4 regions of the Paenibacillus sp. FSL H7-0943 genome follow, and region 2 is predicted to be linked to each of the others. Evidence: riboswitches for the same ligand, from Rfam matches in the RefSeq annotation. Region 2 holds a riboswitch; each other region holds the start of a gene.

Region 1 (8,289 bases), 1.7 Mb from region 2:
GCCAGCGCTGCATTTCACTGCGAGTTAGTGCATCGAGTGCGCTGAAAGGTTCATCCAGCAACATTAGCTCCTGGGGAGCGAGCAATGCTCTGAGAAAAGCTGCACGCTGCTGCATCCCGCCAGACAACATATGCGGATAAGCATGTTCGAAACCGCTTAACCCAACCTTGGCAAGCCACTGGCGCGCTTCCTCGCGGGCTCCCTCCCGCAGTGCGCCCTTGATCTCCCCAGCAAGCAGCACATTATCCTCAATCGTACGCCAAGGAAAAAGCGCAGGCTGCTGCGGCATATAACTAATTTCACCGCGTTGACCTGTAACGACCTTACCGTTCATGCGGATCGTGCCTGCATCGGGTTTCACAAGGCCGCCAATCATATGGAATAAGGTGCTTTTTCCGCAGCCGGAAGGACCAACGATCGAAACGAACTCTTGTTGCTCTACCTTGAGAGAGACATTATTCAGAACTTTCGTCTCACGGCGACGATGGGAAAAAGATTTGGAGATGCCGCTCACTTCAAGGGCGGGTGCCACGGTATGAGCTTCAGGAGAGCTTATGACTTCTGTTGTTCTGTGTTGCATTTGCGTCGCTTGAGACATACAGGCATCTTCCTTTCTATGAGTTACGGCGCGGCTTCCAGCGAACCAGCCATTTTTCCAGCAATGCAATAATAGCAAAGAGTACAAGACTTAAAAGTACAATAATAACAATAGCGACAAACATCCGATCCGTACGATATGCGGATTTCTGCAGGAGCATATAATAACCAATACCTTTATCCGCGCCAATCCATTCAGCGACCACGGCGCCCATAACCGCATAAGTAGCAGATATTTTTACGCCGGAAAATAGTGCCGGGATAGAAGAGGGCAGCTCCAGCTTGGTGAAGATTTGCCACTTGCTTGCGCCAGCCATTTTCATATAATTCATCATGACCTGATCACTTTGGGCCAGACCGCCCATCGCAGCGACAGCTACCGGGAAGAAACATACTAGTGTAATCAGCACGATTTTGGGCAAAAGACCAAAGCCGAACCAGATAATGAGCAGGGGTCCGAGCGCGATGGAGGGAACATTTTGACTCAGAATAATAAGTGGATAAAAAGCCCGTCTAGCCCAAGGCAAAAGATGCAAAAGCAAAGCAACGATCAGGCCTACCCCCGTACCAATGGGAAAACCAATTAAAGTGAGCCGCAGCGTAGCCATCGTATGAGCCCAAAGACCAGAAGCGTTACTGGTGGATTCACGGGCAATATCAGCAGGACTCGGCAGAATCCAGGATTCAATATGAAATACAGATACAGATAGCTGCCATACGGTTAAAAAGAAGACGACCGCCACAAGGGGCGGCCATATTAGCTTCCAGGTCGATCTCACGGCCGATATTTCTCCGTCAATTTATCCATGCTGATTCCGTTAGGATTATGAGCGATTTTGATCTGCGAAATTACGCTTGGACTGCCTGCTTCGATCAACGCCTCCTGCATCTGACGCACAACCTCCAGCAGCTCGCTAAGCTCACCTTCCATTGTGGTTTCCAGCGGATTCACTTGATGTTTAACACCGGATTTCTGAATGACCTCAATCGCTTTATCTACGTATGGGATGGAATCCTCATTGTTCGGAGTTTTTGGAATTACTTGAATGCTTAGTAGGGTGTTAGCCACAATAATCAATCCTCTCATTTTATAAGGTAAGTTCAAAAAGCCAACTTTGATAACGAAGTAACTCAGGAAGCAAACTCGACATCGAATCTTGAACGAACTTGGGAAGTCCGGTACTCACGTAGCACATCACTACGCTCCGTTCCTCCTTCCTCAAGTAACGTCCAACCTTCTTGGTTCTGAAGTCCGCTCTCTACTCCGCCGGTAAAAAATCATTACTGAATGCACTAGCAGCATCCAGCGGTTTATCCAGCAACTTCAGATCATACATCCAGTCGCCGTAATTTTGCCAGACCTCGGTTTTTTGCTCGCCCCAGCGGGCAGCATCGTCCTTGTATTTTGGGCTAAGCCATTTTTGGCTAGCTAGGACAAGGTCGGCGTCCAGGTCAGGAACGGCCTTCGATAACATACCGGCAGCCTCTTCCGGATGATCAATGGCATATTGATAACCTTTTGATGTGGCTTTCATGAAGGCCTTCACCAGATCAGGATGATCTGCAATTTGCTTCTCACTCGTCGTCAGCACAGGCGTGTAATAATCGAGCTGCGGCGCATAATCCTTTAAGTACAGCATATCCAATGGCTCGCCACGCAACTCAGCCTCAACACCAGTCCAAGCGTAGAAAATCCAGGCGAAATCAATGTCACGTTTGACGGCGGTAAAATAATCAGCTTCACCGATACTGATCAGCTTCACCTTTTTCACATCGCCACCTTCAGGATCCATGATAGCTTTCATGGCTGCTTCTTCGGCCGGTGAGCCCCAGCCTCCGTAGGTTTTACCTTCAAAATCCTTTGGTGATTTAATATTGCGATCTACTGGAGCAGCGAATCCCGACGTATTATGCTGAATAATAGCTGCTATCGAGACAAGGGGCACGCCTTGTAGACGGGCTAGCGTTAATCCTTCTTGGGCGCTGATGCCAAAAGCGGCTTCGCCAGAGGTAACCATAGTATCAGAACCCGCTGCGCCTGGCTGAACGATCTCGACGTCCAGACCTTCTTCAGCGTAGTAACCAAGATCCTTAGCTACGTATAGACCGGTATGATTTGTGTTCGGTGTCCAGTCGAGTGCGACTTTAACTTTGGTGAGCTCTTTTGGAGCATCCGTCCCAGCCGCAGCAGTTGGATCAGTAGCATTTGCTTTGTTTCCGGCTGTATTCCCATTGTTGCTGCCGCATCCGGCAATGGCAAGAATGAGTACACAGGTGAGGCACAACGTAAGTGCTTTTTTAAGGTGCATGTCTTCTTCTCTCCTTTAAGGTTACAAGAATCCCGTCTTCACAACATGAACCGTAAAGTGTAGTATGTACGTTTTTCTACATCTTTTAGTGATCTTACAAAAAAAGCGCCCCGAGTGATCGGGACGCTGGCTTGGCGCAAGGTTAGTTAAGGTCACAGGGACCAGAACCAATTGGCGATTCCTACGCTGGCATTATCCAGATCAGGTATAAGGGTCAGTATCTTGTGGGATACAATCTCAGCCGGCCAATTCCAGCACCCCTGGTTCTATGAAGTTAACGGGTATTTCTATGTGCAATATAAGTAAGCATAAGTTTTGTACCCATACTTTATATCTTATATTTCTCGCATACGGTGTATTATAGACGGCTGTACTCGGAATGTCTAGTAGTGCACTCCTGAATTTTTCCAATCAAGTAGTTTCTTTTTTGCTAGTCTAGATCTTTATATTTCTTGCGGTGACGCCGTTTAAGCTCACTAACCAGCGCCCCTAGCGTGAGGACAACGCTGATCAGAATCCCGCTCATGATCACGAAGAGGGCAAGAAATTCAAAGGGAGAATAACCAATCATTTTACTCCATTGAATCTTTCCATCCAGATCGTCAATGACCTGATTCATGCCGTAAATCCCGCTTACTACCGTAAATACAGTAAGAATCATCAGCAGATTATCCCGTCGCTTGGACTGAAACTTATCCTGATACTGAAACAGGTCATTTAAGGTTTCTTTCACTTCCTCGAACAAAGCGTCGTTTCCGTATACTTTACGCAGCTGAAGAAATATCTCCCGGCCCTGCGACTGGGAAATCAACTCCAAGAAGTAGAACTTTGCCGAGAACTTATTGATGGAGTAGATTAGATTGTCTATTTCCTCATAATCATGATTAATCCGAAGTCGGGAGTGCATATTGGCGAGCTTTAGCAGAACGATTTTGTGGAAAATATTGAGTAAAAATCCGTAATAATATTGCCCGTACATCTGGTTGGCTAGACTAACAGCAATCTCCTGTTCAGCGCGGGTCATGCAGCAAAAGGTTTGCTCATTCATCATATAATATGTGTCTGGACCCCAGCGATTATAGGAATGCTCATGACAATAGTTTGCAATATACGCTGGATCGCTGGCACTGGCATAGGGCTTTCCGTTCAGATTAATTCCATCAAGCTGTGAGGCGCGATAGCGTAGATTTACACTAATCTCATCAGAGCTTTCTTCATTCTGAAAGCCGTAAAAAGCTTGCACCTGCATTCTTTCATCTACGAAAAAAGGAAGGGTCTCGAAATAAGCCCCATTGATATCCGATTGATCCAGATATGGCTCCAGTCCATCCACCAAATTTCGGAAGACAAAATCCTCTACCATCTCATAGGTCTGTTCCCCACAATGAATATAAGTGTAATCATCCTGTATGAAGGTATTCTCTAGCGCACGGAAACGATCCGCGAATTCTAGGGCAATACTAAAGGGAATTGAATCCCCCTCCAGCTGGACACGTATCGTCACGAATCCAAGCTGAAAAGGACATATGAATATATCCGTCGAGAGAATTTTGAAAAATATAGATTGCTGCGGAATCTCCAGAATGCAGTCGAGATTATTTACTCTGGAAAAACGGCGAAACGAGTCGGCATCCTTCCTGCGTGGAAAAAGGACATGTGCAGCAAACGGTAAATAGGTGCGCTCCATTCGTTCATGGGAAACACAGTAGCCATCTCCGTAATAGGCAGCTTCAAGCTCTTTATTATCCAGAAAAAAACGTGTGAAGCCGTCGTCCTGTAATTGCTGGATAAGCTGCTTAGAATCGCCCTTTTTTATAGAAAAGGGAAATATAAACTGCATGAGCGCAGTATGTAACAAAGGCTCAGTTGAAGACTCATTCATTCATCGTCCATCCTTGTGCTCAGAATATGCTTATAGATCACATTACCCTAAAAGGATAACGTTGATACTGTTCTAAATACGGGAACTCTTTCCTTTCAACGCTTGCATGGACTGGAACCTCCATGCGGCAATGCTTAGCAGAAACAAGAAGGCGGCAAAAGCGGCCAGTAATCCGGCTGTTTGTGCCACTTCTAAATGGTCCATAGACCAGCCCATAAACAGAGGTAGCAAAGCACCGCCAACACCTCCGGAAGCAATCATAATGCTGGGTGTTGACTCTTCGGTGCCAGGCAGCATTTTGCTGGAGTAGACTAAAGCAACGGAGAAAATACCGGACATAAACAGCCCCAGCAGCAGAATTACAATGAAAGCAGCCATTCGATTGTCAGTGAACGGAAAGAGTGTCAGCAGTAACAAGGTTAGTAAACAGCTGCTGAGAATGTACACGCGATAAGATATTTTTTCGGCAATTACACCCGCAAACAATCTTCCTGTAGACATCGCCAGCCAAAAGAAAGTGACTGTCAGTGCTGCGGCAGACTCCGTCATCCCTAGCTTGGCAATAAAGATAGCCGGCATAAAGTTGACTAAACTCATCTCTGTGCCTACATAAAGAAAAAAGAAAACGATGAAGATCCCTAACAGAATCCATTGCTTACCTTTATACGGAAATTTTTTGTTAGAACGTGAGCTTGAGGATTGCGAATTGTCTGCTCCTTGGACAGAGGCGCGTTCATCCAGCATTCGTTGTAGATTACCGAAATGCCCTCTTGTCCAGAGGATAAGAGAAATTAAGGAGAAGGCAGCGACGATTAGAAAGGCCAATCTCCACGCTCCGGCAGCAATGAGCGGACTGGCGATAAGCGGCATCACGAGTGCGCCTATCCCGAATAGCACTTCAAGCCGGCTCATTGCAATAGCAGTTCCTTCGGTTACAGCACCAATAATAATGGTGCCGATAACAGCTTCGATCATCCCGAAACCAAAACCTGCGGCAACAGCGATAACATACATCCAGCCCCAAGGCGGTAGAAAGGCGTAGGCAATTTCTGCAACTAGTAGAAGACTGGTGGCAATGAGGATGCCTCCACGTTTTCCGAAGCGGCGATTAAGCAGGGGAGAGACCAACACACCTGCTAAAAAACCAGCGAATTGACTAAAGATTAATTCACCGCCAGCACTATAATTTTGATCATAATGTTGCAGTAGAACGGGCAGAATAGATCCCAGCACAACATGTGCCAGACCGATAACGAAGTAGGAAAGACAGCCGATCCAAATCAGTTTTTTCACGAAGTAAGCTCCTTATCTTGAAGTAGTTTATGAGGTAAGGTCGGATTCAATGTGAACCTGAAGGGTACATTATAATAAGCACCATTGTTATGATAAATCCAAACGGTGAGCTTGGATATATAAACTTTTGTTTACATGCTTGAAGGGAGAGATTTACGTAATGGATAACAAACAACTGGAGCAACTCATTATTAAGGCATTGGATGACAACAAGTTCGGTTCCTTTGGTACGATCGAAGAAGGAAATAAGCCGAAAGTACGTTATATGGCCATTTTCCATGAGGGTTTGAGAATTTATTTGGCTACAAATCGCAAAACTCATAAAGTGGAGGAGTTATCCGATAATCCGAATGCTTTTGTACTGCTTGGCTATGAGGCAGGCGGAAGCAAAGATGTGCTGGAGATTGAAGCAACTGCTACCGTCTCTAAGGATGAAGGCTTGCGCTCCAAGGTATGGAATAAAGAGCTGGAGCCATGGTTTACAGGACCTGATGATCCTAATTATGTAATTTTGGAGCTTACTCCAACACGTATTGAGTATGTAGGCAGCAATAAAGAGCATGGAGTATGGCAGCCGTAAGCTATAGCTTTGAATTGATCAAACAGCCCTCCTATCCCATATGGGGTAGGAGGGCTGTTTGATGTGTTATAATGACTTCAACTTTTTAGGTATTCATATCGGGGAGGAGCTAAAGCTACATGAGCGTTACTCTGTTATATATTGAAGATGATCGTGAAATTGGCAGTGTAGTGTCTGCTGATTTAAGCGAAAGAGGATATAGTGTCCGCTGGTTACGGAGCGGCGAAGGAGCAATGGAAGAAGCCGGCGCCTGCCAACTGGCTATTCTCGATGTTATGCTACCAGGTCTGGACGGGTTTACGATCGGGCAACGTTTGAAACGTTCTTACCCTAAGCTGCCCATTTTGATGCTTTCCGCCCGGACCTCTATTGATGATAAGCTGCAAGGTTTGGAGTTCGCAGATGATTATTTGACCAAGCCTTTTCATCCGGATGAATTGGCCGCTCGAATTGAGGTGCTGCTCCGAAGGAATGGGGCATCTGTTCAGGATTCGCTCACACTTAAACATCTAGTCGTATATGAAGGGGATAACCGCGTAATGAATGCTCAGACTCAGGAAGAAATCATGCTTACAGGTAAGCAATTTCAGATTTTTTCCTATTTGCTGCGTCATCTTAACCAAATTATGACGAAGGAGCAGATCTACGAGGCCGTGTGGGGTGAGGCTTATATCGAAGGGGATAAAACTCTGATGGTACATATTCGTTATTTGCGCGAAAAGCTGGAGCTTGATCCGGGTAATCCGGAAATTATCGAAACTGTCCGTGGGATCGGCTACCGGGTAAGAGCATGAGAGGATTAGAGCGCATTCGCAAGAAACGTAATTCCTCCTTGTTATCAGGGTATTTGCTAATTATCGTATCTGCACTGCTATTTATCCCTGTGGTCCTTCCGTTGTCTTTTGTTGGCTACAATATTCTTAACGAAGTGACCAAAGGTGCCCCGCCTGTAGATACATCCCTGTATTCGAATATTGCACCGCTGGAGACTATGTGGCATAAAGAGGCACTTCACTTAGAAAATGCTTCTTCGGAAGCCATAAATCAGCGGCTGATTGAATTGAGTCGAAAATACACCGAGGCTACTATGTTTTGGGTAGACGGGCAGGGAAAAACCCAGTTGATTCTCACGCCTGAAGAAGGGGATAAGGATAAGATTTACCCTGAAGTTCCTGATCAGTGGACTGCGGCTGAGGCTATTTCATTTATGAAAGAAAGTACGAATCGTGATCCTTTAGCCATCGTTGCTTTCGTGGGGGACAAAGTGGAGGCAGACAAGGGATTTATGGTGATGCAAATTCCAAGCAAGCTGCTGAACAAAGGGGCTTATGGGGGATTAGGGGCTTGGGCTTGGTATAACTTTGTGTTATTTACCCTTTTTGGAGGGTTCGCTCTGGTTTCATGGATGTTCTTTAGAAAAATTCGCAAACGGCTGCTGCAACTGCAAACCGCGATGACGATCACAGGCCCGGATAGAATGCCTAAGTCTATAGTGACAGGAAAACTGGACGAGATCGGTCGCTTGGAGGAAGCTTTTAATACGATGGTAACTAAACTGGATGAAAGCCGACGCAGGGAAATAGAAGAGGAAGAGTTGCGTAAGCGTCTAGTCTCGAATTTATCTCACG
Region 2 (8,289 bases):
ACCTTTGTAAACAACTTATGGCACTGCACCCGACTTAAGCAAAGCTGCTCAGCAATCAAATTAACCGTGAGCTCCGGCAAATGAATATTGGCTGCAATATATTTTTCGATCTGATGAGCAGTTTCCACCTCGTACAAAGAGTTTGCTTGTCGCGCTGCGTTGGAATTCTCCGAATTCGAGAGCTGTACATCAATGAGTTCAGTCAAAATCATCAGGATGATCGCTTGCAAACGAAGCCTTTCTTTTACAAGAATCATTTCTTCAATTTCCTCGGGAAATCCAGTGGAGGCCGTCGTGGCGAGAATATTGTTCTTAATAAATTCATCCAAATGTTCCAGTTGGTGATTTAATCCCGAATGCTGCATTTGCTGGTTATTCCATTTCTGTACAGCTTGAGACTGAAACCAATCACGAAACTTTAAATCGTCAATATCGAAATGAAAGGAGAGGTAGATATAGTTGCTCAGGCCAGAATTAACTACATAATGACGTAAGCCAGGTGGAATAATTAACCAATCTCCTTTACCAAAGGCAATGGAACTTCCTTCTACATATTGATGGGAGTTGCCGTCGTAGCAATACAATAGTTCGAAGATTTTGTGATGATGATCAGGGTATGCCCACCCAGGTTCTGCTACACGATAATGAACACCGATCAGCTGCAGTGTACTCATAATGTTCGGAAAGCTGACTTTGTAAGCGATAGGAGTTCTCCTCCTTAGGATCAATAGGGATGTTCTTAATTATATCAAGGATACCTATACATATGACCGTTTTGCAGTGCGAGCCGTTGATCATTCCATAGTTTTCTTTACAAAAGGTCAAAAAAAAGAATGAAATCATCATTTGAATCACTTTAGAGAACAGGGATAATGGAGGAACCTAGGGAAGTATTTCGAGAAACGGAAGGAAGTGTAATGAAGTGGGAAAGTTGTGTAGGAATATACTAATCTTATCTTCTTTACTAATGGCTTCATTGACTCTTACTCACGGTAAAACAGAGGCATCCCTATTAAAAGATGGGGCAGAGAGGCAGCCTCCAACCCAAATTGCAAGCGTATACAAGTTTAATTTTACAAACCAAGTTAAAACAGGATATCAATCCGTTAGGTATGATCCTAATCGCGGTGCACAATTGTATGACTCATCTTTAGGTTATGGTTTTGTTCAAGAGACCAACGCTTTACCCGCCAGAGAAGTGCACACCGACTCAATTACATCCGATGGAACAGGTTTTTTCATCACAGAACCTATTTTTTTTGCTGAACCTAAATCTGAGAAAGATAATTATAACAACTACGGAATGGCGTTTCGAATGGATGCTCCCCCTGGAACCTACAACGTATATGTAAAAACGACTTCTGACGCAGAGGATGGGATCGTGTCAGTATCAGGAATGCAGACCAGCCGCTTGTTGAAAAGTGGACATTGGGACGCTGCAAAGCTTGTACCCGTCAAGCATACGGCTGTAGCCAAAGGGAAAGAGTGGACTTATACGTATGTAAACGGCCGTGACCATATAGATATTGAGATCGAACCGAACAAAGTGAACACAGCTGTGGGGATTGAGGAGATCATACTGGAACCGATTTTGCCACAGCATAGAGCAGTTGGTGCTCTTCCGAATTTATTTATACTTGGAGATTCCACGGTCAAGTCCTACACCTTCGACGAAGCACCAATGAGTGGTTGGGGCCAGATTATTGGCAGTATGTTTAATCAACATAAATTGAGTGTAACTAACTATTCCATGGGAGGACGCTCGTTTAAAAATGCCTATACAGAAGGTCGACTGAACGACATTTTACTGAATGGCAGCATTGGAGATTATGTGTTTATTCAATTCGGACACAATGATGAGAGCGCAGATGAGTTCAGACGTTACGGCAGAGGTTCGACAGAAGCAATGTATGAAAATTACCTTAAAGAAGTCTATCTCCCTGCGATTCAAGCCCGGGGCATGATACCAGTACTGGTAACCCCAATGTCCAGAATTAAAGGGAATGCAAGTCCGGGATATATCTATGAAAATTCTTTTAAATCAAGAAAGTTTGTAGATATTCTTAAACGGGTCGCAGATGAATCTGGAGTTACACTTATTGACCTTAACTCGGAAAGTCTGAAATATTATAACGAGATCGGTGTAGAAGCAATAACATCCCTCTTCATGTCAATTGAAGCCGGAGAAACGCCAGGCAAAACAAATGACGGAAGTTACGCTAACGGGCATCCTTCAAAGAAAGTCGATGGGACTCATTTTAAAGAAGCGCTCTCCAAACAATTTTCACGGATGATTGTCACGGAGCTTGTAAAGAAAGGTGCTACTGGCGATTCTACTGCTGCCTCCATTACTCCTTACCTTAAAGGGAACGTTAAGCATGCGGCACTAACAGGGAACTGGGGTAAGATTTTTCCGGAAATAACGAATGATACGACGACTGGGGAAGCTGCTTATTACCGTAATCAAATTGAAAAATTAATCCAGCTGGGAGTAATGGGCAAAGACCGTCAAGGGAATTTTAATCCGGATACGGAGATGACAGTTGCTGAATTCACACGCAGTATTTCTAAGTTAATGAAAGTGGAAAGATCAGATCTTGCCTATTATCCGAAAGGTAAGCTGTCACGTGAAACGATGGGTGCTATTCTCTATGACGTTTACCAAATAAAGTTTGCTAATAAACCTAAGTACATGACTGATTATAACGGCACAGCAGTAGTGCCAGGAGATCCTGGCTATGATTCGAATCTGGAGCCAGGAGCTAGAGGTGCGATGTACTATCCTCTTGTATCCTGGACGCAGCTTGTTGATACAGCGGACATTTCTCCTTATTTAATTTCAAAAGTGAAAAGTGCATATGAATTAGGACTCATTAGATCTGAAGTGGGGATTGCCAGAGGCGAAATGGTCAATGGGACAGAACTAGAACCTAAAGCTATAGTGACCCGGGAGAAAGCGGCCAAAGCTCTGTACTTTATGTGGGTGCTGGAACATGAAGTGAATGCAGAAAATCATGTTTCTTCTCAAAATAGTCAGGGTGAACAATTCAAGGCACAGCAGCGATGCTGTGTCTATTTGTATGCAGTGAATTCCTCTCCACTTACAGCAGTGTATCTCTCACGGTTGTTTATTTCTACTTTCATTGTGGTAAGTAAGATTCGTAAAGCGATTTAAGAAAATGACAAACCCAGCGTATAAACGTGCATAGTTGTGCCATCCTAAGACGATCAGTTAACTATCAATTTGCTTAACGAGAGGAGATAGGGAAGATGTCAGGCAACAATAAACAAGCTACAAAAACCTTACCCCCACAGGAGCAGCATCATCAGCCAGGGATTGAGAGTGAAATGACGCCGCTGCCCAAATACGAGCCGGCAAATTATAAATCAGCAGGTAAACTGCAAGACAAGGCGGCGTTAATTACCGGTGGAGACAGCGGAATTGGGCGTGCAGTTGCTGTGCTTTTTGCTAAAGAAGGCGCTGATGTGGTCATTTCATATCTTAATGAACACTCAGATGCAGAGGAAACTAAACGTCAGGTCGAGCAGGAAGGCCGCAAATGTATCCTAATTCCAGGTGATATCGGTGACGAGAAATTCTGTAAGGATCTTATTAAACAGACGGTGGAGGGCTTAGGAAAGCTTGATATTCTCATCAATAACGCGGCAGAGCAACATCCGCAAGCTAAGATCGAGGATATTACTTCCGAGCAGCTTGAGCGTACTTTCCGTACGAATATATTTGCGATGTTCTATTTAACAAAAGCAGCTATGCCTCATTTAAAAGCAGGATCTACAATTATAAATACAACTTCAATTACCGCTTATCGCGGAAGCCCGCAGCTGCTGGACTATTCATCAACTAAAGGAGCTATTCTTAGCTTCACACGATCCTTGTCCACGAATCTGGCAGAGAAGGGCATACGGGTAAACGGTGTTGCACCAGGTCCAATCTGGACACCGCTGATTCCCTCTACCTTTGATGCAAAACAGGTTAGCGAGTTTGGAGGTACACAGCCTATGAAACGGCCTGGACAACCAGAAGAGCTGGCACCAGCCTATGTATATCTGGCCTCTGACGATTCCAGTTATGTGACTGGACAGGTTATTCATGTAAATGGTGGCGAGGTAGTAAACGGTTAGATCAGTACAGCTAATGTGAATAAATGGGTGTATTTCAATAAAAAAATATGTTACTATAAACCACGTTAGCATTTTAAAATTGTATATTTATGTCACTAGGGGTGCCGATTGGCTGAGACGGAATGGATTTCCGGACCCTTTGAACCTGATCTGGTTAAGACCAGCGTAGGGAAGTGGAGAACGAATTTCTGTTGTCGGGCTATTTGTAGTGCCGTCTATATACAGATTCTGACTGCCTTCCTTACGGGGGGCAGTTTTTTTGTTTTTTACTGACCTATAGGGAAGTGAGAAAGGAGATCGTGATATTGCAAGCTGAGATCCATCTAATATCAGACGGCAAGCTGCAACTGAGACATTTTGTTGAACTAGCTGTCACGGTGCAGATATGGGTCGATTATATTCACCTGAGAGATAAGCAATGTCCTGCACGCGAACTACTCGCTGCGGCACAGGAGCTGTTGGCTGCCGGTATGCCCGCTACCAAACTGATAATCAACGACCGGATCGATGTAGCCTTGGCAGCTGGTGCCGCGGGGGTTCAGTTGGCTTGGCACAGTCTGAGTCCGGTTACAGCCCGGCGAATTGCACCTCAGCTTCGGCTGGGGAGATCGGTTCATTCTCCGGAAGAAGCGGCGAATGCCTCAGAGCAGGGAGCTGATTATTGCTTGTTTGGTCATGTATTTCCCTCGGATAGCAAGTTAGGGCTGCCCGCACGTGGGTTAGAGCTGCTTGCAGAAACGGTGAAGACCAGCTCTATTCCTGTAATTGCGATTGGCGGAATTAGCCCCGCTAATGCGGCGCAGATCATCAGGAAAGGTGCGGCAGGAGTTGCTGTGATGTCCGGTATTTGCGGAGCGGATGATCCTTATGAGGCCGCCAAAGCTATTCATAAGGCGGTTCATTCATAGCCTGGAGGTAACAGCACGGGCGAAGGGGGTGATTCAGAATGAAGCTGTTGATTAACGGGAAATCCGCAGAGTGTTCTGGTGGTATTCAAACTATAGCTGATTTGATCAGTCTTCCTGAGTGGTCAGGTCGTCTGATGATCATTGAGCTGAATGGAGAAATTGTCAGTAAGGAGAATTATGAAAGTACTGCTCTGAGCGAGGATGATCGTTTGGAACTGGTGCACTTTGTTGGTGGGGGTTGAGATGGAGCGGTATAGAATTTTGAGAAATTTATAAGAACCAAAGGGAGGTAATTTCATGCATGACCCGTTACATATTGGCGGCATCGAATTAACCAGTAGATTATTTATCGGAACCGGAAAATATAGCCGGAATACGTTGATCCCCGAAGTGATCGCAAGCTCTGGTTCTCAGGTGATTACTGTAGCGCTTCGCCGAGTGGACCCGCAAGGTGGAGCAGAAAATATCATGAACCACATTCCCGGCCACATGACTCTTCTGCCTAATACCTCAGGAGCGCGTACAGCGGAAGAGGCAGTCCGTATTGCAAGATTAGCAAGAGCTGCGGGACTGGGGAACTGGGTCAAGATCGAAGTGATCAATGATCAGAAATACCTGCTTCCAGATAATCTGGAGACCATACGAGCTACAGAGATTTTAGCAGCGGAGGGTTTTGTAGTATTGCCATATATGAGTCCGGACCTTTCGGCTGCTTTACGTCTGAGAGATGCCGGTGCTGCTGCTGTGATGCCGCTTGGTGCGCCGATCGGGACGAATCGCGGCCTGCGCACCAAGGAGCTTGTGCGTATTCTTATTGAAGAAGTGAATTTGCCGATTATTGTAGACGCCGGGATTGGCAAGCCCTCGGAAGCGGCGGAAGCAATGGAGATGGGGGCCGCTGCTGTTCTGCTTAATACGGCTATCGCAACGGCACGTAATCCGCTCGTCATGGCGGAAGCGTTCCGCGAGGCGATATCCGCTGGCCGCAAAGCTTATTTGGCAGGACTGGGTCCTGTAGAAGAAGTTGCTTTTGCTTCGTCACCGTTGACTGGATTTTTGAACTGAATTTGATAGGTCACGAAAGGAGGGAACATTAGCATGAGCTTTTTTGACACACTGGCCCGCTTGGAGCAGTATCCTTATGAGCAGCTGTGGAAGGAGTTCCGGGAGGATGACGTTAAGCGGGCGCTTGGAAAAGACAAGCTGAACGAAAATGATTTGCTGGCATTGCTTTCTCCGGCAGCAACGCCGCTGCTAGAGGAGATGGCGTTGGCTGCACAGCGACTGACCCGTGCACATTTTGGTTATTCGATGCAGCTGTTCACACCGATGTATCTTGCGGATTTTTGTGTGAATCATTGTACCTACTGCAGCTTCAGCTCCATTTATGATTTTCCGCGCAAAAAGCTGTCCTTGGAGGAGGTCCGCAGGGAGGCTGAGAAGATTGCAGCTACAGGTCTGCGGCATATCCTCATTTTGACTGGTGAATCGCGCCGGGAGAATCCTGTCTCATATATTAAGGATTGTGTAGTTGTACTTAGAGAATTTTTTTCCTCCGTCAGTATTGAGATAAATCCTCTATCAACTGCAGAATATAAAGAGCTTCTTCAAGCAGGGGTGGATGGATTAACACTATACCAAGAGGTGTACCACCAGGAGACTTACAGAAAGCTGCATGTTAAAGGGCCTAAAAGAAACTACCGGAATCGCCTGGATGCACCTGAACGCGGCTGTCAGGCAGGTTTTCGTTCTGTGAATATTGGTACGTTGCTCGGGATGTATGATTGGCGGCAAGAGGCATTCCAAAGTGCCATGCATGCCCGCTATTTGCAGGATCGGTATCCAGATTGCGAGATCAGTCTGTCACCTCCACGGTTTCGGCCTTATTTAGGGGAATTTAACCCGGAGTGTGATGTTACCGACCGATCGCTAGTGCAGATTATTTTGGCATACCGGTTATTTTTACCCCGTTCGGGCATTACTTTATCTACAAGAGAGCCTGCCTCTCTACGCGATCATTTAATTCATCTAGGAATAACTAAGATGTCAGCCGGGGTCACTACTGAGGTGGGCGGTCACACTAATGCAGGGGGAACTCCGCAATTCGAAATATCCGATAGCCGTAGTGTGCAGGAGATTACGGAAATGCTATATACGAAGGGTTTGCAGCCCATTTTTAAAGACTGGGATATCCTGACCGAATCAGCAACGAACGCTTGTATTATCAATTATTAATCACTAAATGGACCCCTGCGAGATTTATGCGGAGGTCCATTTTTTATTGTATAGAGGGTGTTTAGTTTCCGGCAGAGAGCTCATCGAGAGACATTTCGAAACTCGGTGCCATATGAGTCAGAAAATAATCCACTTCCTGCAGGCCAAACCCACGAAGTTTTGCTGCTGTCTGCTCCTTCGCGGCGGCGAATTCTCGGTTTCCTGCAGCAACTTCCCATACGCATTTCAAATAAGCATCCAGCCGATCAGCGGCTTTCACATAGCTGTGCAGCAGAATGTCCTCCGAATCGGGAGGGCTGTCTTCCGGTCGTATAAGCTGAGTGTAGATGCTTTTCAGCTCTGATGGAATCATTCCAGTTAAGCGATCAGCCGCAACTTTCTCCATTTCGCGGAAGCTGGTGAGCAAGCGAGGATTGTTGTATTTTACCGGCGTGGCGATGTCACCTGTGAACACTTCGCTGGCATCATGGAACAGAGCTATGGTTGCTGCTCGTTCCGCGTTTAGTGAACGTCCAAAATGAACATTACCGATGGAACAGAGCATATGTGTGAGCAATGCAACATGAAAAGAATGCTCAGCGACGTTCTCCGGTGCGGTGCTGCGCATCAAGCTCCAGCGCTGAATATACTGAAGACGATATAGATAGGCAGAAAAATGGTAGCTCAATTTTAAAGTAACCCCTTTCATGCGGTGCTAGGTATGATATTATTATACTAATTGTATCAAACTTTAGATAACCTGGAACTGCCGAGAGGAGCTTGAATGAAGATGCAGCATTTTGAAGACAGTATTTATAACCTTATCGTAGAAACTTCCACGAATTTGCCGGGAGATGTACGCCGGGCAGTTGCAAAAGGTCGCGCGCTGGAAGACAGGGCTACCCGGTCCGGTCTTGCTTTAACCACGATTGCGCAAAATATCGGAATGGCTGAGCAGCAAGTGTCTCCGATCTGTCAGGATACGGGAATGCCTACATTTATCATTCACACCCCTGTGGGAATC
Region 3 (8,289 bases), 770 kb from region 2:
CCAGTTCCTGTAACCTTCGTGAGAATAGGGTGACCGTTGCTGGCAATATAAGTGTTTTTTCCATTCGTGATCACATCGTCTTTTCCAGTTATGATGACCACACAGCTTAACTTCCTCGCAGCAGCTTCAGCCAAAAGGACTACATCGCCTTCACCTTCGCCAGCATCCACCCCTTTAATGGACCAACTCTCCCCAATCACATTAGCGACTTCAGCCACATTCCCCCGCAGTGCGGTGATTTGCATCTCATTCACTAGTTTTTGAGTGACAGCGGTCCGATAAGAAGTTGCGCCTGCACCTACCGGGTCAAGCACTAGGGGAACCCCGTGTTTATTAGCGGATTTACCAGCGAGCAACATAGATTGAATGGCGTAGTCATTGAGTGTGCCTATATTTAGAACTACAGCAGACGACATAGCGGCGATGTCGATCACTTCTTCGTGGGCATCCGCCATAAAGGGAGAGGCACCCAGCGCCAACAGACCGTTGGCTGAGAAATTGGCTACTACAATATTAGTGATGTTGTGGATCAAGGGGTTGGATTCCCGTACTTTGGCTAAGTAACTCATCATAATTCCTCCTCAAGCTTGTATGATTAACCAACTAAACGTTACAGATTGATAAAAGCTTCCTGTGCTTTAATATCTTCTGGTAGAAGATCGTTGGTGGATAACCACTGCTGAACCTTTTCCCAAGATGTCGGGTCTTGATAACCAAAAGTTTGATCGCCTGCATTCATCAGCGGCAGTAGAATTTCAAGACTTTTTTTCTCAATCTCCTTGTCGAGCGGTGAAGTTGCATCTTCATGTGCAATCAGTAAATCCAGGGCTTGTTTAGGATTCTGCTCCACAAATTCCTGTCCTTTTGTTATGGCATTTAGAAATTTTTTAAAGTAGGCTTCAGAATTTTGCAATCCTTGTTCGCTGGCCACCAGCACAAGCTCATAATAGTCAGGTACTCCGTAATCCGTTGGATTAAGCGAGGTGACCGGATGTCCCTCTTTTTCAAGGATCAGTTGTTCATGGTTGATGAACCCGCCCATTATTGCGTCCACTTGTCCTGTAGAGATCGCAGGGATAAGGTCAAAACCTACATCAATCAGCTTGGCGGATGAAGGATCGCCTCCATCACTCTGGATCATTGTCCGAATCATCGCTTCATAGAGCGGAATGGAGGAATAGCCGATTTGTTTTCCCACGAGCTCTTTGGGACTATGAATACTGCCTGCTTGAGGAACCATCAGATGATTCAGTGGATGCCGCACGATTGCTGCAATCGAACGTACAGGGATTTTCTCGCCGCGTGCCATAAGCACCTGAGGCTGATAGCTGAGCGCTAGATCAATTTGATTCGCTGCTACAAGCTTTAGGGCGTCATTGCTGTCCGCAGGCATTTTGATCTCGACATCCAAACCTTCCTCTTGGAAAAAACCTTGCTGTTGCGCAGCGTATAGAAAGGAATGAACGGCATTGGGATACCAATCAAGCATAATCGTCAGCTTGTGTGACTGCTTATTTTCGGTATTGGAGGAACCGGTTTGGGAGTTATTATTTAGCTTGTCTGCCTTCCCGCAGCTGCTTAAGAGCAAAAGTGTGCATACTAGAAATACAGAAATAAGTCCTCGTTGTGGGGATTTTAAATGATTCATTGGTTAGATCCTCTTTTCTTTAAAAATAATTGTTCGAGTAAAGCTATCGCCATAAAAAGCACAACACCAAGCGCGGACAGCAGAAATACAGCCGCGAACATTTCATCGCTCTGCATATTTCCGGCCATTCTGCGGCTGAAGTAACCGAGTCCTTTACTGCCGCCGAGCCATTCCCCGATAGTAGCTCCGATGACGCAGTATACAATGGACAGCTTTAAGCCAGAGAAAAAAGCAGGCAACGCCAGTGGAATTTGGGTTTTGACAAGCAGCTGCCAGCGGTTTGCACCAAATGTTAATAATAAGTCCTTGTAAGTCTGGCCACTTATACGAAGTCCATCATATGTACTCACTACGACGGGAAAAAAAGCCGTTAAAAACACCACAGCCACTTTGCTCCACAGCGAATATCCGAACCACATAATAAAAATGGGGGATAGCGCAATTAATGGGATCGTCTGGCTAATGATAAGAAAGGGATAAATGGCCTTTTCTATGGGGCGATACAGGAACATTCCAGTACCCAGCAATACACCACAAACCACAGAAAGGACAAAACCTACCAGTATCTCCTGCAACGTCGCTAATAAATGTTGTCCGAATAACAATTGACTGTGCTCGATCAATGCGATGCCAATAGATGAAGGTGCAGGGAGAATAAAGGCTGGAATCAAGTGAAGGCGAACAGCTGACTCCCAGATTACAAGAATGAGCAGTACCAGAAGAATGAAGGGACCATAGTTGTCTAGATGTTTTTTAAAAGGTATAGGTTGCATGCAATCTTCGCTCCAACTCTGCCCGTAGTGCTATAAACCGGGGTTCATAGTTCATCTTATAATGTCTTGGTTTTGGTAGATCGACAATGATCTCCTGTAATTCGCTGTGCGCACCGCCAGATAATAAATAAATCCGGTCACTGAGCAATAGTGCTTCTTCCAGATCATGAGTGATGAGCATAATCGTCTGATTCAGTTCACCCCATAACTCCAACAGCCAACGGTGTATCTCACGTTTGGTCATGGCATCGAGAGCGCCAAAGGGCTCATCCAGCAGCATAAGACCACTTCCGCCTCCAGCCACTAAGGTGCGCAGAAATGCTACTCGCTGTTTCATACCTCCCGAAAGTTCATGGGGATAAGCCTTCTCTACATCTGTTAAGCCGAAGCGGGCCAACATTTCCCGAATCTGAGTGATCGTTTTCTGTTTACTAAATCTGGGCTTGATCTCCCAGGGCAAAAGGCAGTTGTCGAGCACTGTTCTCCAAGGCAGCAATAAATCCTGCTGAGGCATATAAGCGATCTGACCTAAACGACTAGCGGTTGAGGGGAGCGTAGGGAGTTTTATTTTTCCATGAGTAGGTTCGAGTAAACCGGCAACCGTTTTGAAAAATGTGCTTTTCCCGCATCCGCTAGCACCTACTACGGAGACGAATTCCCCTTGCCTGATATCCATGGATAGATTTGCGAATACAGGGGGTTGTTCAGTTTCCGGAAAAGAGTAGGTTAGGCCTTGAATAGATAAAATGGTCCTGATGATCTAACCTCCTAATATTTTTGTGGAGCGCCTAAACAAATAAAGACCCATCCATTTCCAGAGGAAATGAATGGGTCAAAAAGTTCATTCTGCATAATAACACTTAACATGCTTGATGAAAATTCTGCTCCACTTCCCTCCGCTGGTATGATCCAGATCAGGTTCCAAGGGTCCGGAGCTTGAAGCTCCGTCTCAGTCGGCCGACTCCCCTAGTGAAATAACAGGTCCATATTAATTTGTTTATAAATATACCATATCTTTCTGAGAAGTAAAGAGAGAAAGAAGTGAAGGATTAATCCAAGATTGGGTAAGATATAAGTAGAAATCTAGTTAATATTACAATTCCGATGTATATAATCGGAAAAAAGTATTGACGATCATGTGATGGCAGTGTACTATTCAATTTACCGGAAAAAAACCGGATAGAGAGAGGGGATTTAATAATGAAAAAATGGAGTTTAACTATTATATTGGCGTTAACCGTGGTCCTTGTAGCGGCTTGCGGCAATAATTCGAATACCAATACGGCTGCTGAACCAACAGCTGGAACGAATGGTGGAGCAGCATCTTCAGCGCAAAACAGTTTGGAGGCTGTGAAGGCCAGCGGCAAATTGCGGATAGGTACAGAAGGGACTTATGCACCTTTTACTTATCATGACACTGCGGGGAAATTGACGGGTTTTGACGTGGAAATTGCCGAAGAAGTAGCCAAACGTTTAGGTGTTGAAGCTGAATTTTTTGAAACTCAGTGGGATGGTATTTTTGCTGGGATGGATGCGAAACGGTTTGATGTCATTTTTAATGAAGTTTCCATTAACGAAGATCGCAAAGTGAAATATGATTTCTCTGAACCCTATATTGTATCCAAGGCAGTATTGATCGTGAGCGAAAACAATGAGGATATTAAGACCTTTGCTGATCTAAAGGGTAAAAAAGCCGGACAATCCCTGACCAGTAACTTATCCGACATCGCTCGTGAGAACGGTGCTGAAATCGTAGCTACGGACGGTTTCAATCAAGCGATGGATCTGCTGACTTCGGGACGTATTGATGCAACTGTGAATGATGGCTTGTCTTATCTGGATCTGAAAAAACAAAAACCAGATGCAAAAATTAAAGTGGTTGATGAGATTCCTGAAGGCTCACAAAGTGCTGCGGTATTCCTGAAAGGCAATGATGAGCTGGTGAATGCGGTCAGTGATGCGATTAAAGAGATGAAAAGTGATGGAACGTACTTGAAAATTTCCGAGAAATACTTTGGAGCTGACGTTTCAAAATAATACAAGGCTAGCAAGGCTAATTAAGCCTAGAAGCTAAAAAGGATGTCTGAATAATGGATGACCGCAAAATACAAATTTTCTTAGATACACTGCTACCCCTGCTTAAAGCCGGGGTGGCTTTTACCATTCCGTTGGCGCTACTTTCCTTTGTGCTTGGATTGATTTTGGCGATCCTAACCGCGTTGGCACGTCTTTCACCGTGGGTAATTCCGAAGCTAATCGCCCGTTTTTATGTATGGGTCATTCGGGGAACCCCGTTGTTAGTGCAGCTATTTATTATATTTTATGGTTTGCCGGCTGTTGGTATTGTACTCGACCCTTTCATTGCCGCCACCATTGGATTTACCCTTAGCGTAGGGGCTTATTCATCGGAAATCGTACGCGCTGCTATCCTGTCGATACATAAAGGCCAGTGGGAAGCTGCCTTCTCAGTCGGGATGACTCGTGGGCAGGCTCTGCGCCGCGTAATTCTGCCACAAGCTGCACGCGTTTCTGTACCGCCGTTATCCAATTCTTTTATTAGCTTGGTCAAAGATACATCGCTTGCAGCGATCATCACCTATACGGAGATGTTTAGAACTGCTCAGCAGGTAGCCTCTACCACTTATGAGCCTCTGTTGGTATACTCCGAAGCAGGATTGTTTTATTTAGTGTTCTGTTCTGTGCTGTCGGTGCTGCAAAATTACTTGGAGAAACGACTCGATCGTTACTCTGCGACCTAAAGGAGAGATACTTGTGATTGAAATCATTAATTTGCATAAATCCTTCGGCGCACTCCAAGTGTTAAAGGGTATTGATCTGAAAATGGAGCATGGAAAGGTACTTGTCATTATTGGGCCATCCGGCTCCGGAAAGACCACACTGCTGCGCTGTTTTAATCTGTTGGAAATCCCGGATCAAGGCAGCCTGTCACTTGGGGATATCACCATCAATTTTACAGATCATAAGAAAATTCCTCAGAATTCCGTATTGGCCCTTCGGCAGAAAACAGGGATGGTCTTTCAATCGTATAATTTATTCCCGCATATGACTGCGCTTGGCAATGTGATGGAGGGACAGGTAACTGTCCTGAAGCGATCCAAGGAAGAAGCGCGTAAGCGGGGGCTTCAGCTGCTGACTAAGGTGGGTTTGGCTGATAAAGCTGATAACTATCCACATCAGCTGTCAGGTGGACAACAGCAGAGAGTGGCCATCGCCCGGGCTATGGCAGTAGATCCAGAAGTGTTACTGTTTGATGAGCCCACTTCGGCGCTCGATCCCGAGCTGGTAGGGGAAGTGCTCAAGGTTATCAAACAATTAGCAGCAGAAGGTATGACTATGGTGATTGTGACCCACGAGATGAAATTTGCCGCCGATGTAGCGGACCGGATCATTTTGATGGATGGCGGTCATATCTTAGAGCATGGAACTCCGCAAGAAGTGCTGGAGCATCCGAAGAATCCCCGGGCTCTGCAATTTCTGAATAGACTGAATGGTGAAGAAGAGTAGAAAGACAATATACAAGAAAAAGCAGCTCGGGAATCATCCGGAGCTGCTTTTTCTTGTGTAGATTATTCAAATGAGAAGAGTAACTGAAATTTGGCTTATCCTCCAGTTTTCAGGAACTCCAAAGCGTTGTAGAGCATAATCGCTGCTTCGGCACGGGTGAGTTCGCTTTTTGGATTAAACTTTCCGTTAGCGTCTAGAGTATTGATCTTGTATTTCAGGGAGCGCTGAATACTGCCTTGATATGCAGGGGTCAGTGACGCTTCATCGGCGATATCTACTGGAACGATATTGATCATCGGCAGATTACCAACGCCTTCGATCGCTTGCACTAGATAGTTAGTGAATTGCTCTTTGGTCATAATTAGGCTAGGATCAATGTCTTTTGGAAGCTTAACTTGATTGTAATAAGCATTGATAAAGGCTTCAGCGTACCAGGCTTTGTCTTTTACTTTTGTGAACAAGCCGCTGGCAACAGGAGCTTTGTTAAAGTCAATGGCTGCGAGGCTGAGCTGGAGACCGCCGGAGATAAACTGAATCCCTTGGGCTGTAGTTACCTTAGAGCCAGGGAGAAATTGAGATTCGCTGACACCTTTAATTAACCCTTGATTTTTTAAAGAAATGATTTTTTCTTTGCCGTTTATGTTATCAATATCCTTAAAGGTGTTCCCAGCTGCAAACATCTGACCACCCAAAGAAAAGGAGAAAATGGCTACGGTTGTGATCGCTGCTAGTGTGCTCTTTTTCATGTTCATGTCTTTTCACCTCGTTGTATGGATAGGCTCCTTAGCCTTTGTCACTCCTTTAACGTTGTAAATTATGGAAAGGTTGCGGTCTAATCTGTATTATTTCACGAAAAAGTAGATTTTAATAGAAATATGGGCCAGATTGGGGTGTAGTACTTTGGATAAGTGGCATGAAATGATATAATGATGTCAGGCTCTTTTCATTCGTGGTTAATTTTGTTATGATTATATCGTAACGATTACTATTTATGGTTTGTCTTAACTGCATAAATAGGAGCGTCTCAGAGGGTACGGATGTTAAATCGTTCCGGGAAGGTAGGAGACCAAATGGATCAAATATCAAATATCAGTCAATTGTTTGCGGCGCAAAAATATAAACTAACGCCTCAGCGTGAAGCTATAGTGAACGTTCTGCTCGACAATGAGAAGGATCATTTAAGCGTAGAAGAAGTATATATGCTTGTTAAGAACAGCTATCCACATCTGGGCCTGGCAACGGTATACCGTACACTTGAGCTTTTATGTGAGCTACACATTGTAGAGAAGATGAACTTCGGAGACGGAGTTGCCCGTTACGATTTGCGCGGGAACGATCATTCGCATATGCATCATCATTTGATATGCAGCGTATGCGGTCGGTTGGAGGAAATTAAGGACGACTGGCTTGTGGAGCTGGAGAGAAGAGTGGAACGTGAATATGGCTTTAACGTCACGGATCACCGCCTTGATTTCAAGGGTACTTATGGAACATGTAAACGTACTGGCTGCAAAAAAGCAAAAGCAGAAGCAGATAAAGCAGTCTCGTAAGATTGCTTTCTAACCTAAAGACACAGGCTTTCTCCAAGCCTGTGTCTTTTTTGACTCGTGAGTTTTAAGAAGTCTAGCTTCGAGTAGGTACAAAGGATTTGATCCACGTTCCGAAACTGCCAGGGTTACGGCTCTGAACGAGAATTACACCTTCTCCACGGAAGCGGCAGACAAGTGCTTCACCACTGGTTATGCTGTTAAGCCAGCCAGAGGCTGCCTTTTCCACCTTGTAGTCCATATAGTCTGGCCATGCTACGAGGTGTCCGTTATCGATAATCATTTCTTCACCAGGTCCTAAATTTATTGCATGGATAGCACCGAAGGAAGACAGGAACACCGTTCCTCTGCCACTGATTTCTACAATGAAGAAGCCTTCACCGGAGAAGAGCCCTCTGGTTAAATTCTGCATTTTGGTATTTACTTGAATGCCTTCAGTTCCGGCGAGAAATCCGTCTTTTTGAACTAACAGTTTATACGATCCGTCTAATTCTATCGCCTGAATATCGCCGAGTGAGCCAGGTGACAGCAATACCTCACTTTGACCACGGGTCGCTCTAAGTTCTTGAAAGAAGAATTTCTCACCGCTCAGCATTCTCCCGAGACCGCGCATTAAACCACCATCCACGGTTCCTTTTAATTCTACGTTAGGCGACATCGCGACCATTGCGCCCATTTCAGCCTTTACGCTTTCACCGGGATTTAGTTGGACCTTTAACATAGCAAAAGCACCTTCATACAAAACCTGGTAATTCATCCTTTAAACCTCCGCATCTATTTAGATAAGATAGAATAC
Region 4 (8,289 bases), 2.9 Mb from region 2:
ATTTTACTAGAAGCTCATACAGCAGAGCAGATAGTCTTGGCTCACTACGGATCACGTAGGAAGCGCTTAGTATATACATTTCCTCGAATAGTTCGTCCAGCTTAGCATCCAAATCAAAAGTGAACAGGTATGCACGAGACTGGTCCACTTCTTCTAATAAGGGAAGGACAATTTCAGTGTTAAAATGAACCCAGCGGACATCCCAAGGCTCGCCTGGGTCAGAGCCGTATTGCTGATAAGCCCCTTTGGGGTACAGAAAACCTCGTCCTCTACTCATCGGAATACGTTCGCCCTCATGGAATACATAACCCTCCCCACCAAAGATCAAATGCAGGTTATAACTCCCCAGAAACCCTTCGCTTCTTCTCTCTGTATGTTGTGGAAAGTGAGTGTAATGTCCCAAAAATTCAGGATAAGAGACATATTTTGAAAAAGCCGGTGTCGGCAAATACCATTGTTTCTTCATGTTTGGCAGCACCCATTTCTGTAGCGCAACAGAGCGCAAGTTGGATTAAGGCAATGAACGCAAGATTGTTATATGATAGCAATATTTTGTTATATAAGACCTCTTATCATTGATACTACAATAGAATTATATAATATTGAAAGCATATTTTTAATACTTTGGAGGTAATGATGAAGAAACCTGTCGCAACTGAAAAATTCGAGCTTGGCGTCTGTTATTATCCGGAGCACTGGCCAGAAAACATGTGGGAGGACGATTATCGCCGGATGCGTGAACTCGGCTTTACGATCATTCGGATGGGGGAGTTTGCTTGGTCTATTTTTGAACCGGCAGAAGGGCAGTTTCAGTTCGGGCTCTTTGATCGGGCGATTGATCTAGCACATAAATATGGTCTTCAGGTTGTACTTGGTACTCCGACGGCGACGCCTCCAGCTTGGTTGACTGATAAGTATCCCGAAGTTTTAAATGTAACCTACGAAGGTGTTACACTTCAGCATGGCATGCGCCGTCATTATAATTACAGCAGTCCTAAATACCGGGAACTGTGTGCGCGTATTGCAGAACAAATGGCTGAACATTACGGCAATCATCCGGGTGTAGTTGGCTGGCAAATTGATAATGAGCTCAACTGTGAGATCAGTGAATTTTATTCGGAGAGTGACCATAAGGCTTTCCGGGAATGGCTACAGCAGAAATATGTTACGCTTGAGCATTTGAACGAGGCCTGGGGAGCTGTTTTTTGGAATCAAAGCTATAGTGACTGGTCTCAGGTCTATCTTCCACGTCCGACTCCAGTACCGAAGCAACCCAATCCTCATCAGGCATTGGATGAAAAACGGTTTATTTCGGACAATACAATTTCTTTTGCCAAAAACCAAGCGGATATCATCCGTAAACTTGCCCCTAAGCAGTGGGTAACCACGAACGGTCTGTTCGGGCATCTCGATAGCCATGAAATGACGGATGAACTGTTGGATTTCTTCAGCTATGATTCCTATCCTCAGTTCTCTACTATTTTTTATGACCCGAATGAGCGGAATCCGCTGAATGATAGAGGCTGGGGACTGTCGTTATCTGTTGTTCGTTCGATATCCCCGAATTTCTGTATTATGGAGCAGCAGTCAGGCCCGGGTGGCTGGGTGAACCGGATGGATATGCCTTCTCCAAAGCCCGGGCAGATGCGGTTATGGACTTATCAGTCGATCGCTCATGGAGCAGATATGGTGTTATATTTCCGCTGGCGGACAGCTACGATGGGCAATGAAATTTATTGGCATGGAATCAATGACTATCATAATCAGCCTAACCGGAGAGTGCGGGAAGCGGGGCAGATCGGTCAGGAGCTGGCAGCAGCAGGTCATGCGTTTGTCGGTACTCGTAATCAGGCTAACATTGCTATTGTACGTGATTATGACAATGAGTGGGATGGAGAATACGATGTTTGGCATGGCCCGTTTATGTGGAAGAGCAATAAGGAGTGGTACAAGGCGCTTCAGCGGAAGCATATCCCGAATGACGTACTCTATTTACGCAAAAAAACAACGCTGGAGGAGCTTGCAAGGTACGACGTGCTTATCTATCCTCACCCAGCGATTATGACAGATGAGACAGCAGCACTGCTGGATGAATATGTTCAGCAAGGCGGCAAACTGATCTTCGGCTGTAGAACCGGCTATAAGGATGAGCGCGGTCAATGTTATATGCGTCCTTTCCCAGGTGCTGCTAAGGATCTATGCGGGATCACAGTTGAAGAATTCACAATGGTTAAGGGCAGTCGTCAGCCAACAACAATTAGCTGGTCGGGCGTGACCGAAGTCGTTACAGGAGCAGATGACTTTAATGATATTCTCAAAATAGAGGAAGCTTCGGTTGAAGTGATGGCGGTTTACGCCTCTGATTATTATGCGGGAAAACCGGCGGTAACTAAAAATCGTCGCGGCAAGGGTGAGGTTTGGTATTACGGAGCCGTATTTAATGAACAGGCAGCGGCTGAGATCATAAATTTAATTGATCTACAATCGCCAGCAGATTGGCTGGAGCTCCCAGAAGAGGTAGAGCTGCAAGTCCGTACCGGAGCTTCTTCCAGTTATGCTTTTTTGCTTAATTATAGTGAGACTCCTGTCACGATCCATCTTCGTGAGACCAAAACAGATTTACTGAGCGGCACAACATTGTCGGGCGAGGTGCTTCTGGAAGGATTTGGGGTATTGGTGTTAAACTAACGTATACATTGATCTCACATTTGAGTAGATTTGGATAATTCTCTCTTTTCGGTTATACTTTGAAGTAGCAATTATATAGTCACGGGAGCTTGGTGGGACCAGGCTGAGAGGATAGTTATAACTATCGACCGTCAAACCTGATCTGGATAATGCCAGCGGAGGAAATGGAGCTCTATTTCTATTTGTCTACTCTAAGGCCGCATCTTATACAGATGTGGCCTTTTCTATGTGTGGGGAGTAGACCGTCTCCGCTTGATCAAATCACCTTATAGGAGGAATTGAGATGACAAGCGAATTGAACAACGATCCAATCAATCTATCAGCTTTTCCAGCAAGTCAAAAAGTGTATGTAAAGGGTTCACGGCCTGATATACAGGTGCCTATGCGGGAGATCTCACTTAGTCCAACTGCGGGCATAGACGGCGAAGAGGAGAATGCCCCAATTCATGTCTATGACACAAGCGGGGCTTACACGGATGCTAATATTCATACTGATATTCGTCAGGGGTTAGAGCCCAATCGTCTAAGCTGGATTGAGGAACGAGGGGATGCGGAAGCGTACGAAGGAAGAACCGTGAAGCCTGAAGATAACGGGAATGCAACGGGAAAAGCTGTGGCGGAAGTGTTTCCAGCGCTCCATAGAAAACCTTTGCGAGCGAAAAAGGGGCGTAATGTCTCTCAAATGCATTATGCACGCAAAGGGATTATTACTTCGGAAATGGAATACGTTGCGATTCGTGAGAATGTGGCACCGGAATTTGTAAGAGATGAAGTAGCCCGCGGCCGCGCCATCATCCCATCGAATATCAATCATCCAGAGAGTGAACCGATGATTATTGGACGCAATTTTTTAGTGAAGATCAATGCCAATATAGGAAATTCCGCAGTATCCTCCTCCATAGAGGAAGAGGTAGAGAAGATGAGATGGGCCACCCGCTGGGGTGCAGATAATATAATGGATCTCTCCACAGGTAAAAACATCCATACGACACGCGAGTGGATCATCCGTAATTCTCCTGTTCCTATTGGCACGGTGCCTATCTATCAAGCGTTGGAAAAAGTGAATGGGAAAGCGGAAGATTTAACGTGGGAAGTGTACCGTGATACGCTCATTGAGCAAGCGGAGCAAGGGGTTGATTATTTTACCATTCATGCGGGGGTTCTGCTTCGTTATATCCCGTTGACGGCACAACGTATGACTGGCATTGTTTCAAGAGGTGGTTCCATTATGGCGGCATGGTGTCTTGCGCATCATCAAGAGAACTTTTTATATACACATTTTGAAGAGATATGTGAAATCATGAAGCTGTACGATGTTTCTTTTTCCCTAGGCGATGGATTACGTCCGGGTTCGATTGCTGATGCGAATGATGAAGCACAATTTGCCGAGTTAGAGACGTTAGGTGAATTAACAGCTATAGCTTGGAGTCATGATGTACAGGTGATGGTAGAGGGTCCAGGACATGTGCCGATGCACTTGATTAAAGAGAATATGGATAAGCAACTTGAAACCTGTAACGAAGCCCCTTTTTATACATTAGGTCCACTGACTACAGATATTGCGCCTGGTTATGATCATATTACCTCTGCTATAGGTGCAGCGATGATTGGTTGGTTCGGTACAGCAATGTTGTGTTACGTAACTCCGAAGGAGCATCTTGGCCTGCCTAATAAGGAAGATGTACGTGTAGGGGTCATTACTTATAAAATAGCGGCTCATGCCGCAGATTTGGCGAAAGGGCATAAAGGAGCACAAGACCGGGATAATGCTCTTTCGAAAGCCCGTTTTGAATTTCGTTGGCGTGATCAATTTCATTTATCGTTAGATCCTGAGCGAGCGCTAGAATATCATGATGAGACATTGCCTGCGGAAGGCGCTAAAACAGCTCATTTTTGTTCCATGTGCGGGCCGAAATTTTGCAGTATGAAGATCTCTCATAATATCCGTAATACGACGAGAATTGAATCAGGAATGCAAGAGAAGGCGCAAGAGTTTCTCCAAGGCGGGAGCCTCATTTATAGATAACTTTTTTTGCTAAAAAGAAATATCTAAAAGAAGTCGTCATTGGCGGCTTCTTCTTTTATACTTTGAATAGATAGGAGTTGATGAAATGGAAGCGATTCGTTCAGAGGAAGCCATTTTAGAGGATTTAAGTAATAGTTTCTATCATTTTTTTGGATTGAAAGTCCTTCATGCTACCCCAATAAAACGTGGCTGGTTAAATCTTAAATGGAAAATCATAACGGATTCAGGACCATTTCTACTTAAACAATACAACAAAAAAAGATATAAATTGTATAACCCAGAAGAGCTGAACTTTGCTTTTTCTCAACAGAAAAGACTGTATCTACAGGGGCTCCCATGTCCCGAATTGTTGGCTTATAACCATAAAGTTTTATTGGAATCAGATATGGGAGAGACGTTTATGGTTATGGAATATTGTGAAGGGCGTGTCATAGAGCCGGGCAAAATTAACATCCTTCAAATGTTTGATTTGGGTCGTGCCACAGGTAAAATGCATCGTTTATTAAATGATGGGACCCTTAGTTTGAAAAGAACCCCACAATTTATTCCCCAAAGCCCTGAGGAACGTTTAGAACATTGGAATGTACTCCTACAACAATCAAAGGAAATGGGCAAAACTTCACTCATCACTGACCTAGAGATACAACTGAGAGCGACTGAAGAAATAGATCCGGAAATATTCGAAGGACTTGTAGCTGGATGGGCACATCGTGATTTATGGGTTGATAATCTTTTATTTCAAGATAGCCAATTGTCTGCAATTCTAGATTTTGATCGGTTCAAATATGATTATCCGCAGCTTGATGTAGCGCGAGCAGTGATGTCATGTGCTTTAGATGAAGATTTAGATGGAGCACTAGCTTCAGCATTTATTGACGGATATCGTGAGGAACGAACGGTGGAGCAGGGGTATTTAACAAAATCATTGCAGTTGTTGTGGTATATGGAAAGCCCGTGGTGGATTAATGCCGCGATGGACAAACATAGTGTACCTCCAAAACGTTTTGCAAAAGAAATGAATTGGCTGGCTAAGAACCTGAACAATTTACCTGCTATCTTAGGGAACTTATAGTGAAAACGATTGAATTATAGCCTAAAAGATGCATTGACCAGCAAAAGTTTGGCGCCTATAATCTTAACAAGGAAAATCCATCAGATATAGAGCTGTTTGTAAACGCATACAATGAGTTTTTTCCTTATTAATCATTGAAGGAGGAGATCAAACCTATCAAGTATTTCTTTTTTTCTCATTTTTGCAAACGTTTGCACCCCACGATGGCGCTTAAAATCGTAAGCTGCACTTAAAATTATGAGGAGGTTATTTACTTGGTATCCAAACAATCCAGGCGTTATATTTCGTGGTTAATTATTTTTTCACTCATTTTTAGTTTATTTGGTTTATCGGGTGGAGCATCGGCCAGCAATACGGATCATACAGTCACCTATACCAATCCTACAGCGGCAGCTGTGACCTTACATTGGACTACGAATAACTGGGCTAATACTACGGACACGGTGATGACCAAAAATGGAACCACGTTCATCGCCAACCTCAACGTTCAGGAAGGCGCCACCCTAATTTATTGTTATCACATCACGGCTCCAACGGATAGTTGGGACAATAACGGCGGGAAGAACTGGACGGTTGTTATTCCGGTCGCCGGGAAATACGAAGCAGAGAGTGCATCCCTGTCTGGTGGTGCAAAAGTAAATACGAATCACACCGGATATTCGGGCACTGGTTTTGTTGATGGATATACAACTACAGGAGCAGCCACCACTTTTAACGTCCAGGCTTCCGCAGCAGGGTCCTATAATGCCACGCTTCACTATGCTAATGCATCCGGCAGTGCTAAAAAAGTGTCCATTTATGTCAATGGAATAAAGGTTACACAGACAACATTAGCCAACCTGACCAACTGGGATACATGGGCAGACCAAACAGAAACACTCTCTTTACAGGCAGGAAATAACACGCTTGCTTATAAATATGACTCGGATGATAGCGGGAATATTAATATCGACTATGTGACCCTTTCGGCCGGAGCTACACCAACACCAACGATAACTCCTACCCCAACAGTGACACCAACACCTACGGTAACTCCTACCCCAACAGTGACGCCAACACCTACCATAACACCCACACCAACGCCAACAGTGACGCCAACACCTACACCTACTTCAGCGGGGCTAACCGTTCACTTTAAGAAACCAGCAAGCTGGAATGCAGCGATCCGCATCCATTACTGGAATCTGAATCCGGCAACCGTTCCGACTAGTGGAGCATGGCCGGGAATACTGATGAAATCGGACGGGAACGATTGGTATAGCTATACTGTTCCAAATGCTACAGGGGCAAGCCTGATCTTTAATGACGGCAATGGCAAACAGACGGCTGACTTATCTCGCAGCGTAAAAGAGGGCTGGTATAACTCAGATAACGTATGGTATGACGCCAATCCAGACGTTCCTAAGGTTCCGGTGATATCCGTCTCGCCTGTGCCCAAAACCTATGATTCTGCCCAAACGGTGACCCTATCCAGTACAAATAGCGGCGATAAAATTTATTATACGACCGACGGATCAACACCTACGACAACCTCAACGTTGTATACGACTCCAATCCAAGTACCTTCTTCTTTGACTATCAAAACATTCGGCGTTAACTCTATAGGGCAAGCGGGTAATGTAGGCTCTTTTGCTTATGTGATTGATCTGAATGCCGATTTGCAAGCTCCGATTATCACTGCGAATCTGCCTGTTGGGAATTCGAGCTCAGCGGTTTCCATATCTTTTAATATAAAAGACAACAAGGCGGCAACGACCACAGCATATTACACAGATAATGGTACGGAACCAACAACGAGTTCAAAAGTCTATATTTCAGGCAATGCACTGACATCTCTTACCGGACCGTCTATCTTGATTAACAAGACGACAACCTTAAAATTCCTTGTGATCGATGGTGCCGGAAATGAAACTAAACAGAGTTTTGTTTATAACATTGGTAATAAGGGCGATTTTCGTGAAGATACGATTTATTTTGTAATCACTTCCCGGTTTTATGACGGTGATCCGAGTAACAACGAACATGCATGGGAGGATGCCAAGGCAGGAAATCCGGACTCTGATCCAGCTTGGCGAGGGGATTTTAAAGGACTGATTCAAAAGCTCGATTACATTAAAGCACTAGGCTTCAGTGCCATCTGGATTACACCTGTGGTGCAGAATGCCAGCGGTTATGATTATCATGGGTACCATGCAATAAATTTTGCAAAAGTAGATCCAAGATATGAATCCGCAGGGGCATCTTATCAGGATTTGATCAATGCAGCACACGCTAGAGGGATAAAGGTTATTCAAGATATTGTCGTCAATCATACCGGTAATTTTGGAGAAGAAAATCTGTTCCCGATGTTCAAAAAAGATCCAACGGCGGCGGACACCGTGAGTAACATGCTCAAAATTACGGATAAGCTGCCAGCTAACTATGATTCCATGACCCCGGATCAGCAATATCAGGCAAGACTTGCCTTAATGAAGACTGCGGAGACTAACAATAATATTTACCA

What was found. A riboswitch is a leader RNA that binds a small molecule or an ion and turns the genes downstream of it on or off. The one in region 2 is predicted to bind thiamine pyrophosphate.
Region 1: another riboswitch for thiamine pyrophosphate. It lies ahead of NSQ55_RS02170 (ABC transporter substrate-binding protein); the one in region 2 lies ahead of NSQ55_RS09295 (thiamine phosphate synthase).
Region 3: another riboswitch for thiamine pyrophosphate. It lies ahead of NSQ55_RS12660 (ABC transporter ATP-binding protein); the one in region 2 lies ahead of NSQ55_RS09295 (thiamine phosphate synthase).
Region 4: another riboswitch for thiamine pyrophosphate. It lies ahead of thiC (phosphomethylpyrimidine synthase ThiC); the one in region 2 lies ahead of NSQ55_RS09295 (thiamine phosphate synthase).

Annotation. Positions count from the first base shown of each region.
Region 1 is NZ_CP150148.1:483,131-491,419, forward strand. It holds gene NSQ55_RS02155 (ABC transporter ATP-binding protein) at 1-580, opposite strand, end outside; gene NSQ55_RS02160 (ABC transporter permease) at 615-1,376, opposite strand; gene NSQ55_RS02165 (MTH1187 family thiamine-binding protein) at 1,373-1,666, opposite strand; gene NSQ55_RS02170 (ABC transporter substrate-binding protein) at 1,857-2,906, opposite strand; TPP riboswitch at 3,068-3,178, opposite strand; gene NSQ55_RS02175 (hypothetical protein) at 3,337-4,788, opposite strand; gene NSQ55_RS02180 (MFS transporter) at 4,861-6,081, opposite strand; gene NSQ55_RS02185 (pyridoxamine 5'-phosphate oxidase family protein) at 6,242-6,661, shown strand; gene NSQ55_RS02190 (response regulator transcription factor) at 6,781-7,455, shown strand; gene NSQ55_RS02195 (HAMP domain-containing sensor histidine kinase) at 7,452-8,289, shown strand, end outside.
Region 2 is NZ_CP150148.1:2,162,632-2,170,920, forward strand. It holds gene NSQ55_RS09280 (AraC family transcriptional regulator) at 1-674, opposite strand, end outside; gene NSQ55_RS09285 (GDSL-type esterase/lipase family protein) at 923-3,175, shown strand; gene NSQ55_RS09290 (SDR family oxidoreductase) at 3,271-4,143, shown strand; TPP riboswitch at 4,231-4,332, shown strand; gene NSQ55_RS09295 (thiamine phosphate synthase) at 4,443-5,051, shown strand; gene thiS (sulfur carrier protein ThiS) at 5,090-5,293, shown strand; gene NSQ55_RS09305 (thiazole synthase) at 5,349-6,116, shown strand; gene thiH (2-iminoacetate synthase ThiH) at 6,150-7,286, shown strand; gene yfbR (5'-deoxynucleotidase) at 7,348-7,953, opposite strand; gene NSQ55_RS09320 (fumarate hydratase) at 8,056-8,289, shown strand, end outside.
Region 3 is NZ_CP150148.1:2,931,133-2,939,421, forward strand. It holds gene thiM (hydroxyethylthiazole kinase) at 1-569, opposite strand, end outside; gene NSQ55_RS12650 (ABC transporter substrate-binding protein) at 611-1,648, opposite strand; gene NSQ55_RS12655 (ABC transporter permease) at 1,645-2,421, opposite strand; gene NSQ55_RS12660 (ABC transporter ATP-binding protein) at 2,402-3,097, opposite strand; TPP riboswitch at 3,296-3,399, opposite strand; gene NSQ55_RS12665 (amino acid ABC transporter substrate-binding protein) at 3,622-4,458, shown strand; gene NSQ55_RS12670 (amino acid ABC transporter permease) at 4,512-5,180, shown strand; gene NSQ55_RS12675 (amino acid ABC transporter ATP-binding protein) at 5,194-5,946, shown strand; gene NSQ55_RS12680 (S-layer homology domain-containing protein) at 6,042-6,698, opposite strand; gene NSQ55_RS12685 (transcriptional repressor) at 7,017-7,496, shown strand; gene NSQ55_RS12690 (TIGR00266 family protein) at 7,570-8,250, opposite strand.
Region 4 is NZ_CP150148.1:6,149,046-6,157,334, reverse strand. It holds gene NSQ55_RS26845 (AraC family transcriptional regulator) at 1-466, opposite strand, end outside; gene NSQ55_RS26840 (beta-galactosidase) at 637-2,688, shown strand; TPP riboswitch at 2,760-2,868, shown strand; gene thiC (phosphomethylpyrimidine synthase ThiC) at 2,972-4,714, shown strand; gene NSQ55_RS26830 (phosphotransferase) at 4,800-5,786, shown strand; gene NSQ55_RS26825 (alpha-amylase family glycosyl hydrolase) at 6,041-8,289, shown strand, end outside.